DNA from 3 places in the Staphylococcus sp. GDH8C109P genome. Region 3 is predicted to be linked to each of the others. Evidence: predicted binding sites of a transcription regulator. Region 3 holds the regulator's gene; each other region holds the start of a gene.
The links. Region 3 encodes LexA, which represses DNA repair genes until DNA is damaged. Its sites were predicted from a motif close to CGAACATATGTTCG; they were not measured.
Positions count from the first base shown of each region.

Region 1: a site for LexA is predicted at 1,086-1,099, ahead of uvrB (excinuclease ABC subunit UvrB). Genes of this name have one in related genera too.
Region 2: a site for LexA is predicted at 1,559-1,572, ahead of KA867_RS01190 (YolD-like family protein). Genes of this name have one in related genera too.

Region 1 is NZ_JAESMX010000001.1:173,759-176,981, forward strand. It holds gene KA867_RS00810 (YfbR-like 5'-deoxynucleotidase) at 61-702, shown strand; gene KA867_RS00815 (CsbA family protein) at 708-938, shown strand; gene uvrB (excinuclease ABC subunit UvrB) at 1,247-3,223, shown strand, end outside.
Region 2 is NZ_JAESMX010000001.1:233,086-236,308, reverse strand. It holds gene KA867_RS01205 (hypothetical protein) at 1-44, shown strand, start outside; gene KA867_RS01200 (hypothetical protein) at 135-332, shown strand; gene KA867_RS01195 (hypothetical protein) at 333-929, opposite strand; gene KA867_RS01190 (YolD-like family protein) at 1,108-1,536, opposite strand; gene KA867_RS01185 (hypothetical protein) at 1,696-2,322, opposite strand; gene KA867_RS01180 (stage II sporulation protein M) at 2,459-3,067, opposite strand.
Region 3 is NZ_JAESMX010000013.1:69,098-72,320, reverse strand. It holds gene tkt (transketolase) at 1-853, opposite strand, end outside; gene KA867_RS05195 (DUF896 domain-containing protein) at 930-1,178, opposite strand; gene sosA (DNA damage-induced cell division inhibitor SosA) at 1,302-1,535, opposite strand; gene lexA (transcriptional repressor LexA) at 1,677-2,300, shown strand; gene KA867_RS05180 (CAP domain-containing protein) at 2,489-3,223, opposite strand, start outside.

The sequences.
Region 1 (3,223 bases), on a different contig from region 3:
GTGGAATGATATTATAAAATCAAGTATAATCAATCATTAAATAAATGAGGAGGCGCTATCATGGGAGTACATCAATATTTTAAACGTTTATCAGACTTAGAAAAATTAATACGATTGCCTGGGAAATTTAAATATTTTGAGCATAATGTTGCTGCACATTCTTTTAAAGTGACTAAAATTGCTCAATATTTAGGTACAGTAGAAGAATATCACGGCAATAAAGTAGATTGGAAAAGCTTATACGAAAAAGCCTTAAACCATGATTTCGCCGAAATTTTTACAGGAGATATTAAAACACCAGTCAAATATGCGAGTGGAGAATTAAAAAAATTATTCTCACAAGTAGAAGAAGAAATGGTAGATCATTTTATCAACGAAGAAATACCAGAACAATATCAATCCATATATCGAGAGCGACTGCAAGAAGGAAAAGATGATTCACTAGAAGGTCAAATTTTATCTGTTGCTGACAAAATTGATTTGTTATATGAAACATTTGGCGAAATTCAAAAACGTAATCCTGAGCCACTATTTTTTGAAATATACGAAATGTCATTAGAAACAATTATGCAATTTGACCATTTGAATTCAGTGCAAGATTTTATAGAAAATATTATTCCTGAAATGCTTACAGAAAGATTTATACCAAAATCGGAATTGCGAGAAACAACGATGTCTATTTTAAATAATAGGAACGGGTGACATGAATGATCTGGTATATACTAGCATCTTTTTTTCCCTGCATACTTGTCGTATTGTTTAGTGTACTGACAAGAAGTAAATGGGTAGGTACTATTTTAACTTTGATTTTAATAGGAACTTCAATTGAAAAAGGTTTTTTTCATGATGAATGGATTATATTTATAGATGTTGCTTCATTATTAGCAGGTTACTTAATTATTGACCAATTAGAACTCCATAAAAAAGAAGATGATTAGGTAATAAGTGTTAAGCAACTTAATTGATACAACATGATAAAAAGTATATAATTATTTAACTTCATTATTATCAGAATAAAAACTTATTAACGCAAACAAACATGGTCATGTACTGTGTTTGTTTTTATTTAGTGAAACACTAATTTACGAACAAATGTTTGTGTTAAAGGTTATAAATCTGTTAAAATATAAACTGTTAATAACATACGCATATAAAATATAGTTATAGTAACTAAAATAAGTCACGTGTTAAATGAGATGTTTAAATCACGTTCGAGCAGATAGAAATATAATAGGAGGCATGTGTCATTATGGAACACTACCCATTTAAATTACAATCGGATTTTGACCCTAAAGGGGACCAACCAGAAGCGATTCGACAAATTGTAGATGGTGTGAATGCAGGGAAGAGACATCAGACATTACTCGGAGCTACAGGTACTGGTAAGACATTTACAATGAGTAATGTGATTCAACAAGTTGGTAAGCCAACTTTAATTATCGCCCATAATAAAACGTTAGCGGGTCAATTATATAGTGAATTTAAAGAATTCTTTCCTGAGAATAGAGTCGAATACTTCGTCAGTTACTACGATTATTATCAGCCAGAGGCCTATGTACCATCAACTGACACTTTTATTGAAAAAGATGCGTCAATAAATGACGAAATTGACCAATTACGTCACTCTGCGACAAGCGCATTATTTGAACGAGATGACGTCATTATTATTGCTAGTGTGAGCTGTATCTATGGTTTAGGTAATCCAGAAGAATATCGTGATTTGGTTGTCAGTGTTCGTGTAGGTATGGAAATGGACAGAAGTGAGTTACTTAAAAAATTGGTAGATGTGCAATATATAAGAAATGATATTGATTTTAGACGCGGTACGTTTCGTGTTAGAGGCGATGTTGTAGAAATCTTCCCAGCTTCTCGTGAAGAAATGTGCATTCGTGTTGAATTTTTCGGGGATGAAATTGATAGAATTCGTGAAGTTAATTATTTAACTGGAGAAGTGTTAAGAGAGCGCGATCACTTTGCAATTTTCCCAGCTTCCCACTTCGTTACCCGAGAAGAAAAAATGAAATCTGCTATCCAACGTATTGAAAATGAACTTGAAGAACGTTTGTCAGAGTTGCGTTCGGAAAATAAATTGCTTGAAGCTCAACGCCTAGAACAAAGAACGAATTATGATTTGGAAATGATGAGAGAAATGGGATTTTGTTCAGGTATCGAAAATTATTCTGTACATTTAACACTAAGACCTATGGGTTCAACACCTTATACATTGCTCGATTATTTTGGAGATGATTGGCTTGTGATGATTGATGAATCGCATGTGACATTACCACAAATCAGAGGTATGTATAACGGTGACCGTGCGCGTAAACAAGTACTTGTTGATCATGGTTTTAGGTTACCAAGTGCTTTAGACAATAGACCGTTAAAATTTGAAGAATTTGAAGAAAAAACAAAACAACTCGTGTATGTGTCTGCAACACCAGGACCTTATGAATTAGAACATACAGATGAAATGGTGGAACAAATTATTCGTCCAACAGGATTATTAGATCCTAAGATAGAAGTTAGACCAACAGAAAATCAAATTGATGACTTGCTCAGTGAAATACAAGAACGTATTAATCGAAATGAACGTGTATTAGTAACTACATTGACTAAAAAGATGAGTGAAGACTTGACCACGTATTTGAAAGAAGCAGGTATTAATGTGAATTATTTACATTCTGAAATTAAAACTTTAGAACGTATTGAAATTATTCGAGATTTACGTGTGGGTACCTATGACGTGATTGTTGGTATTAACTTGTTAAGAGAGGGTATTGATATACCAGAAGTATCTCTTGTTGTCATATTAGATGCAGATAAAGAAGGCTTCTTACGTTCGCAAAGATCACTTGTCCAAACAGTAGGTCGTGCAGCACGTAATAGTGGCGGTGAAGTTATTATGTATGGAGATAAAATCACAGATTCAATGCGTTATGCACTAAATGAAACAGAGCGTCGTAGATCGATTCAACAAGCATATAATGAAAAATATAATATTACACCTACCACAATTAATAAAAAAATTCACGATGTTATCAGTGCTACTGTTGAAACAGACGAAACAAACGAAGCGCAACGTACGGAAGTACCTAAAAAAATGACGAAAAAAGAGCGCGAAAAAACCATTAGTAATATAGAAAAAGAAATGAAACAAGCAGCTAAAGATTTAGACTTTGAAAAGGCAACTGAACTCAGAGATATGTTGTTTGAATTAAAAGCA
Region 2 (3,223 bases), on a different contig from region 3:
AAGTCGAAGACCCATCTAAAGCAGCAAGTTATGAAGTGAATTAATACCCATAATTTCAAGGGCACCCTACTGTGCCCTATATATTTTTATCAAAAAACGCCTAACTGAGTTAGACATTGAGAGGTGGTGATATTATGAGTGATGAGAATAAAAAGCAACAACATAATCCTAAAGACCCTGGGCACCGTGGTGGAGGTGGTCTAGGTCATGAAAAAAGAAGTAATGAACCTGTAAAAAAAAGATATAGAAACCATACACACGACCACGAAACATTAAGTGAGTCAAAATTAGAAGAAAAATTTGGAAAAGATTTCAGAAAAGATAGGAAATGATTAATTTTTAAATCCGTAAATTTTATAATAACTTGTCGTATTAGTCTTATGATACACATAATATGAGTCGGCTTTAGATAATTTTTGATTTGTGAGTTTGCTAGTTGTAGAAATTATGAAACTTACATCTAAATTATTGTCAATTTCATGTTTTGCTATTAAACCGTACATAGCTGGTTTCTCAATAGATTCATCATTATAACATTCAATATAATAACTCATTTGTCTATTAGAAAGAACGAAATCAATCGCATGTTCATGTATTAGTGCATTCTTTTGAAAGTCAATTCTAGTTTTATTCATGTTTGATCTAAATTTATTTATTAAAAACACATAAATATATTTATTAAGAACGAATATTATCAACATTGCAGATATCAATAAAGCTATTGATATGCTTAACAACTCATTTTTTATAATAATGCCTATAAAATTATTAACTAATATAAAAATTCCGACACTTATTAGTGAAAATAATATAGAAAACATCTTTTTAATCTCTGATTTTTCTGTATCAAAAATAGATAGATAATCTAAATAAATATATGTGAATAACCCTGCGACACCTGAGCTACACAATAATAAGATTAGTTCCAACATCTCACCCACTTTTTATTTAATTATAACATATTATTATGTATTTTACATATCCCATAGTTTTTATCTATAGGTATATATTTTTATCTTTTTTAGGAGGAATTCTTTATAGGTTAATTCAAACTTTCTATTGCTCTTTATCTTTAAGTTTATTAAAATGTCAGGTAAAATAACCCACCTATTCATTTAGGTGGGCTTTTTTTATTTCCACAATATCTTTCAAATCTAACTTACACATTCCACTTTCTTCATATAAATGTAGTGTTTGTGTGTGAACATCTACATTGTGAATGCAACCATCTTTAGTTTTAATATATCTATCCACAAAATAACGTAATTCAATTTTAGGATCATTGTACATTTTGAATATTAACTTATCGTTTAAATCATTCAATTGGTGGTCGCTTAATGATGGTCTATCAACTTTATTTTGGTCTTGTATGTACTGTTCTAATCTCTCGTATTGTTCGGGTAAGGTCTTGAAAGCTTGCCACTTAACCATGCCACGCCCTTGTGGTATACGTGAGTTAAGATACTCTCTAGGTATTTTACGGTAATCAGTTTCATATTTATATTCATCTGGTGCGTCTGGATTTATTACTTTCATATTATCACCTCATGAATATAACGAAACACTTGTTCGTATATGTAAAGATGTATATTATTACTCGTAAGTTACTAGAAAGCTACTAGAAAACAAAAATAACCACCCAGTGACATGTGTGGGTGGTTTGATATGTATCGAAACAAAATTGTTTAAAAATACTTATCCTTTAGCATTTCTTTTTTCTAATCCTTTATAACTTAATTCAATAAAACTTCTGTAGTTATAAATAAGCTTATCGTCTAATAAATAACCTCCATTTTCTTTTATACTCATAGCAGTAAGATATACATCTTTTATGATTTTAGTAGGATTATCATCTTCTGTATCCTTTCCTTCAGTAAGAAAAGTATAAGCTTTATATAATTTTTCAATAGCATCAAAAGGACCGTTTAGAGCTAATTCTTTATGTAATTCTTCAGATAAATGAATTAAATTAAAACTTTCATTAAACTCAGGGTTTTGTTCATATTTTTCTTCTGGTGGTCCACCAAGTGAGCCTTTTTCTCTAACATCTTCACCATATTGCCTAATCTGAGAAACGGTCGAATTCTCCATATCGGTTTTCAAATCATTCATTTCCGATAATAAAAAACTGATTTGGCCACTATTATTTTCAACATTTATTTGACGAACTCTTTTTAATAAATTAGAAATTTCTTTTCGAAAAACGATGATTATAACTAAAAATAACAAAGGAAAACTAAATTTTTCATATAATAAAACAAATAAATTTATTTGTTCTTTTATAAGCCAAATTAAAAAAATGAGAATATAATAAGAATTCATTAAATTTTACCTCTTTCACATTATTGTATTTTTCAATTGCTTTATTCATGTCGAGTTTCTGAATAATTCACTTAAATGATACCACAAAAAATAGGGCAAGCACATAAGTGCCTACCCTTTATAAATCAATATCATTTTAATTCATTAATTTTAATAACATATCTGCAACATATGTTTCAGTAAATGCAGCTAGGACAATTAAAGGTAAAGACATTAGAAAATACAATTTAAATAACATTATTAGGCTAATTCTTAAAGAGTCGTCTCTTTTTTTATTTTTTCTAAAAATATTACTTATCTTTCGTATTATAGTTTTGTTTAACATATAAAGACCACTAACCATTACACAGAAACTAAATACTTCGAACATATAGTGTGGAATATACGATATAAAACCTGTGAAACCTTTATAAGGATCAAAATTAATCAAAAAACCAAACATTATACCTGGTATTATTATTGAGACTATGAGGTTAAGTGTATATAAAAAAGGTATAGGTATTAATGCTAATATTAACATTTGTATAGGTACGTGAAATCCATTAGTTTGTATAAATCCCCATACTTTTGTTAAACCATGTGTTTCACTTACTCTTTCAGGTGATTTATTTCCTAATTGCTTTAATAATTCTTCTCCAGGAGTAAAAATGTAAGCTATAATAATAGTTATTAATAATAAAATTGTTGCCATTATAAAAATTTTGATTGCTCTTTTTATGTAATTAAAGTCTATTAAATTATGTATATTCAACATCCTTCCCCTTTCCATATAAGGATTTTTTAAGTAAATCCTTTTTTCTTTTGAAACTTTCTATATATATGTACATATAAAATCTATAAATAAAAAGAACATCGCGAAGATGTTGAGTATTACTTGAAAATTGGAACGTTCACGATACTA
Region 3 (3,223 bases):
AGCGTTTTTCAGGATCCAAACCATAGTTTTCTAAAGCTAATTTTCTTTCTTCTTCACCTAATGGAGCACCGTGTACGCCATGAGAAGCTTGTTTGTTAGGCGCGCCATAACCAATGATTGTTTTCACTTCAATGATTGTTGGTACATCTGCAGTTTTAGCTTCGTTAATAGCATTATCAATAGCATCTATATCATTACCATCTTTAACTAAAATGTGTTTCCAACCATATGATTCAAAACGCGTTTTAACATCTTCAGAAAATGCTTTGTTTAAATCTCCATCTAAAGAAATGTCATTTGAGTCATATAATACAATAAGTTTATCTAATTGTGTATGACCAGCTAATGATGCTGCTTCATGTGAAATACCTTCCATTAAATCTCCATCAGATGCTATCACGTAAGTATGATGATCTATTACATTAGCATCTTCTTTATTAAACTTACCAGCGAGATGTTTTTCAGCCATTGCCATACCTACAGACATAGCAAAACCTTGTCCTAATGGTCCAGTTGTTACTTCAACACCATCTGTATGTCTAAACTCTGGATGACCTGGAGTTTTTGAACCCCATTGTCTAAATTGTTTTAATTCATCCAATTCTAAGCTACCTGAAACGTGTAATAAACTGTATAACAATGCAGAACCATGGCCTGCAGATAATACAAAACGATCTCTATCGAAGAAATCTTTTGATTGGGGGTTGAAATTTAAGTGGCGTGTCCATAATGTATATGCCATTGGAGCTGCGCCCATTGGTAATCCAGGGTGACCTGAGTTTGCTTGTTCAACAGCATCGATACTTAAGGCTCTTATCGTATCTATTGCTAATTGATCTTTTTCTTTATTCATCTAAATGACTTCCTTTCTTATAGCAAGTTTCATTACTATTATACCTTATTTAGTAATTATTTAACAAAAAATTGATTTAGTTATTATCTTTTTTATCTTTAGAATCTAATATTTTTTTCACCTTTTCAGGCGTTACATCATTGCCCTCAGGATCAATAACTCTTGTACTTTCAATTTGTTTTTTAAAGCTTTGTCGGAAGGAATCTAAATATGCTTTTCTTAATTTCGATTGTTCTTTTGATTCAGATTCAGTCAATCCTTGTTCTTTTTTCTTTTTTGCTAACTCATTTATACGCTTAATATCTACGGCATCATTTTTCGCCATAATAAACCTCCGTAATTCATAATATAGAAAATATAACAAAAAAATAAGCGAAACTAAATAGTTACGCTTACTTTACCATTCTACTAAATAAATTCACTTTCACAATACAGTTGGCTTAATATTTTATTTGGCTTTTGCTAAAAATTGATTGAGCGTCCGTTCGCTTTTTTCATCTGAATTCATTTGGTACTGTTCGTCTTTTGTAGAAATATTTGTGATTTGATGATCTGTCATTTCGTACGTTTGTTCTGATTTTGTATTATAATAAGCACTTAATATAAATACAGTACTTAAAATCATTGTAACTAGCAATACTGTAATATAAGGTTTAATTTGATATATAGATAGTTTAAACATATAAGTCACTCCTAGAACGTTTGTTTGTACTTAAACTTTATCAGAACATCTGTTCTCTGTCAACACAAAAACGAACAAACGTTTGTAAACATTAATAATACATGCTATAATAAAAACAAATTAACGTAGGGAGTGCCTATTATGAGAGAATTAACTAAGCGACAAAATGAGATTTTTGAGTATATTAAACAGACTGTTCATTCAAAGGGTTATCCGCCAAGTGTTCGAGAAATTGGTGAAGCTGTTGGTTTAGCATCTAGCTCAACTGTGCATGGACATCTATCTAGACTAGAAGAAAAAGGTTATATAAAAAGAGATCCAACTAAACCACGTGCAATTGAAATTGTTACCGAACAATTAGGTGAAACCGTGAATATGGAATCTACAATTCACGTGCCAGTCATTGGAAAAGTAACAGCAGGTATACCTATTACTGCTGTTGAAAATGTTGAAGAGTATTTTCCGTTACCCGAACATTTCACCTCAACGCATAACAGCGATATTTTCATCTTAAATGTTGTTGGTGATAGCATGATTGAAGCGGGAATATTAGATGGAGATAAAGTTATCGTAAGAAGCCAAACTATTGCTGAAAATGGTGATATTATTGTAGCAATGACTGAGGACAATGAAGCTACAGTCAAGCGTTTTTACAAAGAAAAAACGCGATACCGTTTACAGCCGGAAAATAGTACAATGTCGCCAATCTATTTAGATCAAGTTGCTGTTTTAGGTAAAGTTGTCGGCCTATTTAGAGAAATTTAATTTTATAGATAAAGACACTCTCAATAAATAAGAGGCTACGCTTATAGCGTAGCCTCTTATTTATTGTCATTTTTTTCTAAGACATCTTTCCCTTTTTCTAGTATATCTTCTGTTTGATCTTTTTTATTTGTTGTCATAATACCTCATCCTCACAGAATATAGATACCCTTTTCAACAATGCATAAACACTATCCCGTATAATTTTCAGTCCAATAAGGTTGTTTATGTTCATTAAAGTCAACGCCGACACCTAAAGTATTAAATTCTTTTTTAAGAATATTTTTTCTATGACCTAAAGAGTTCATTAATCCTTGGTGAGCATAAATGCTACTTGGTTGACCATAAGCTAAATTCTCGCCAGCTGTATTAAAATCATGTCCATCTTGTTCTAATCTATCAAATGGTGAATCCCCAGATTGATTATTATGGTCAAAATAATTATTCTCTGCCATATCATTACTGTGTTTGCGTGCTGTATCAGAGATAGATTCAGAATAATCTAATGTATTTAACCCATGTTGTACTCTTTCAGCATTGACCAAATCAAAATTTTGGAGTTCAAAACTTTTTGCTAAATTACGCGAAGGCGTTGCATATTGATTTTGAAGTCGATTCTCCATTTTTTCACTTACTAATAATAGCGCAGTGAGATTGTTGTCATTATGCTTATCATAAAAAGCTGTCGTGTAAATATTGTCTTTTTTAAAATTATCAAATTCATTATCGCGAACGTCTATACTCAAATGACCTTTACGTTTTGTAGTTATCGGATCACCTAATCGTTCTCTAACTATATCTTTAGGAGTACTATATTTAATTTTAGATTTTGAAGAAATAACATTTTGATTACTGTATAGTCCGTTCACTTTACCTTTAATATAACTTACCATAATAAAGCTTCTATAATTCTCCGAATAATACGC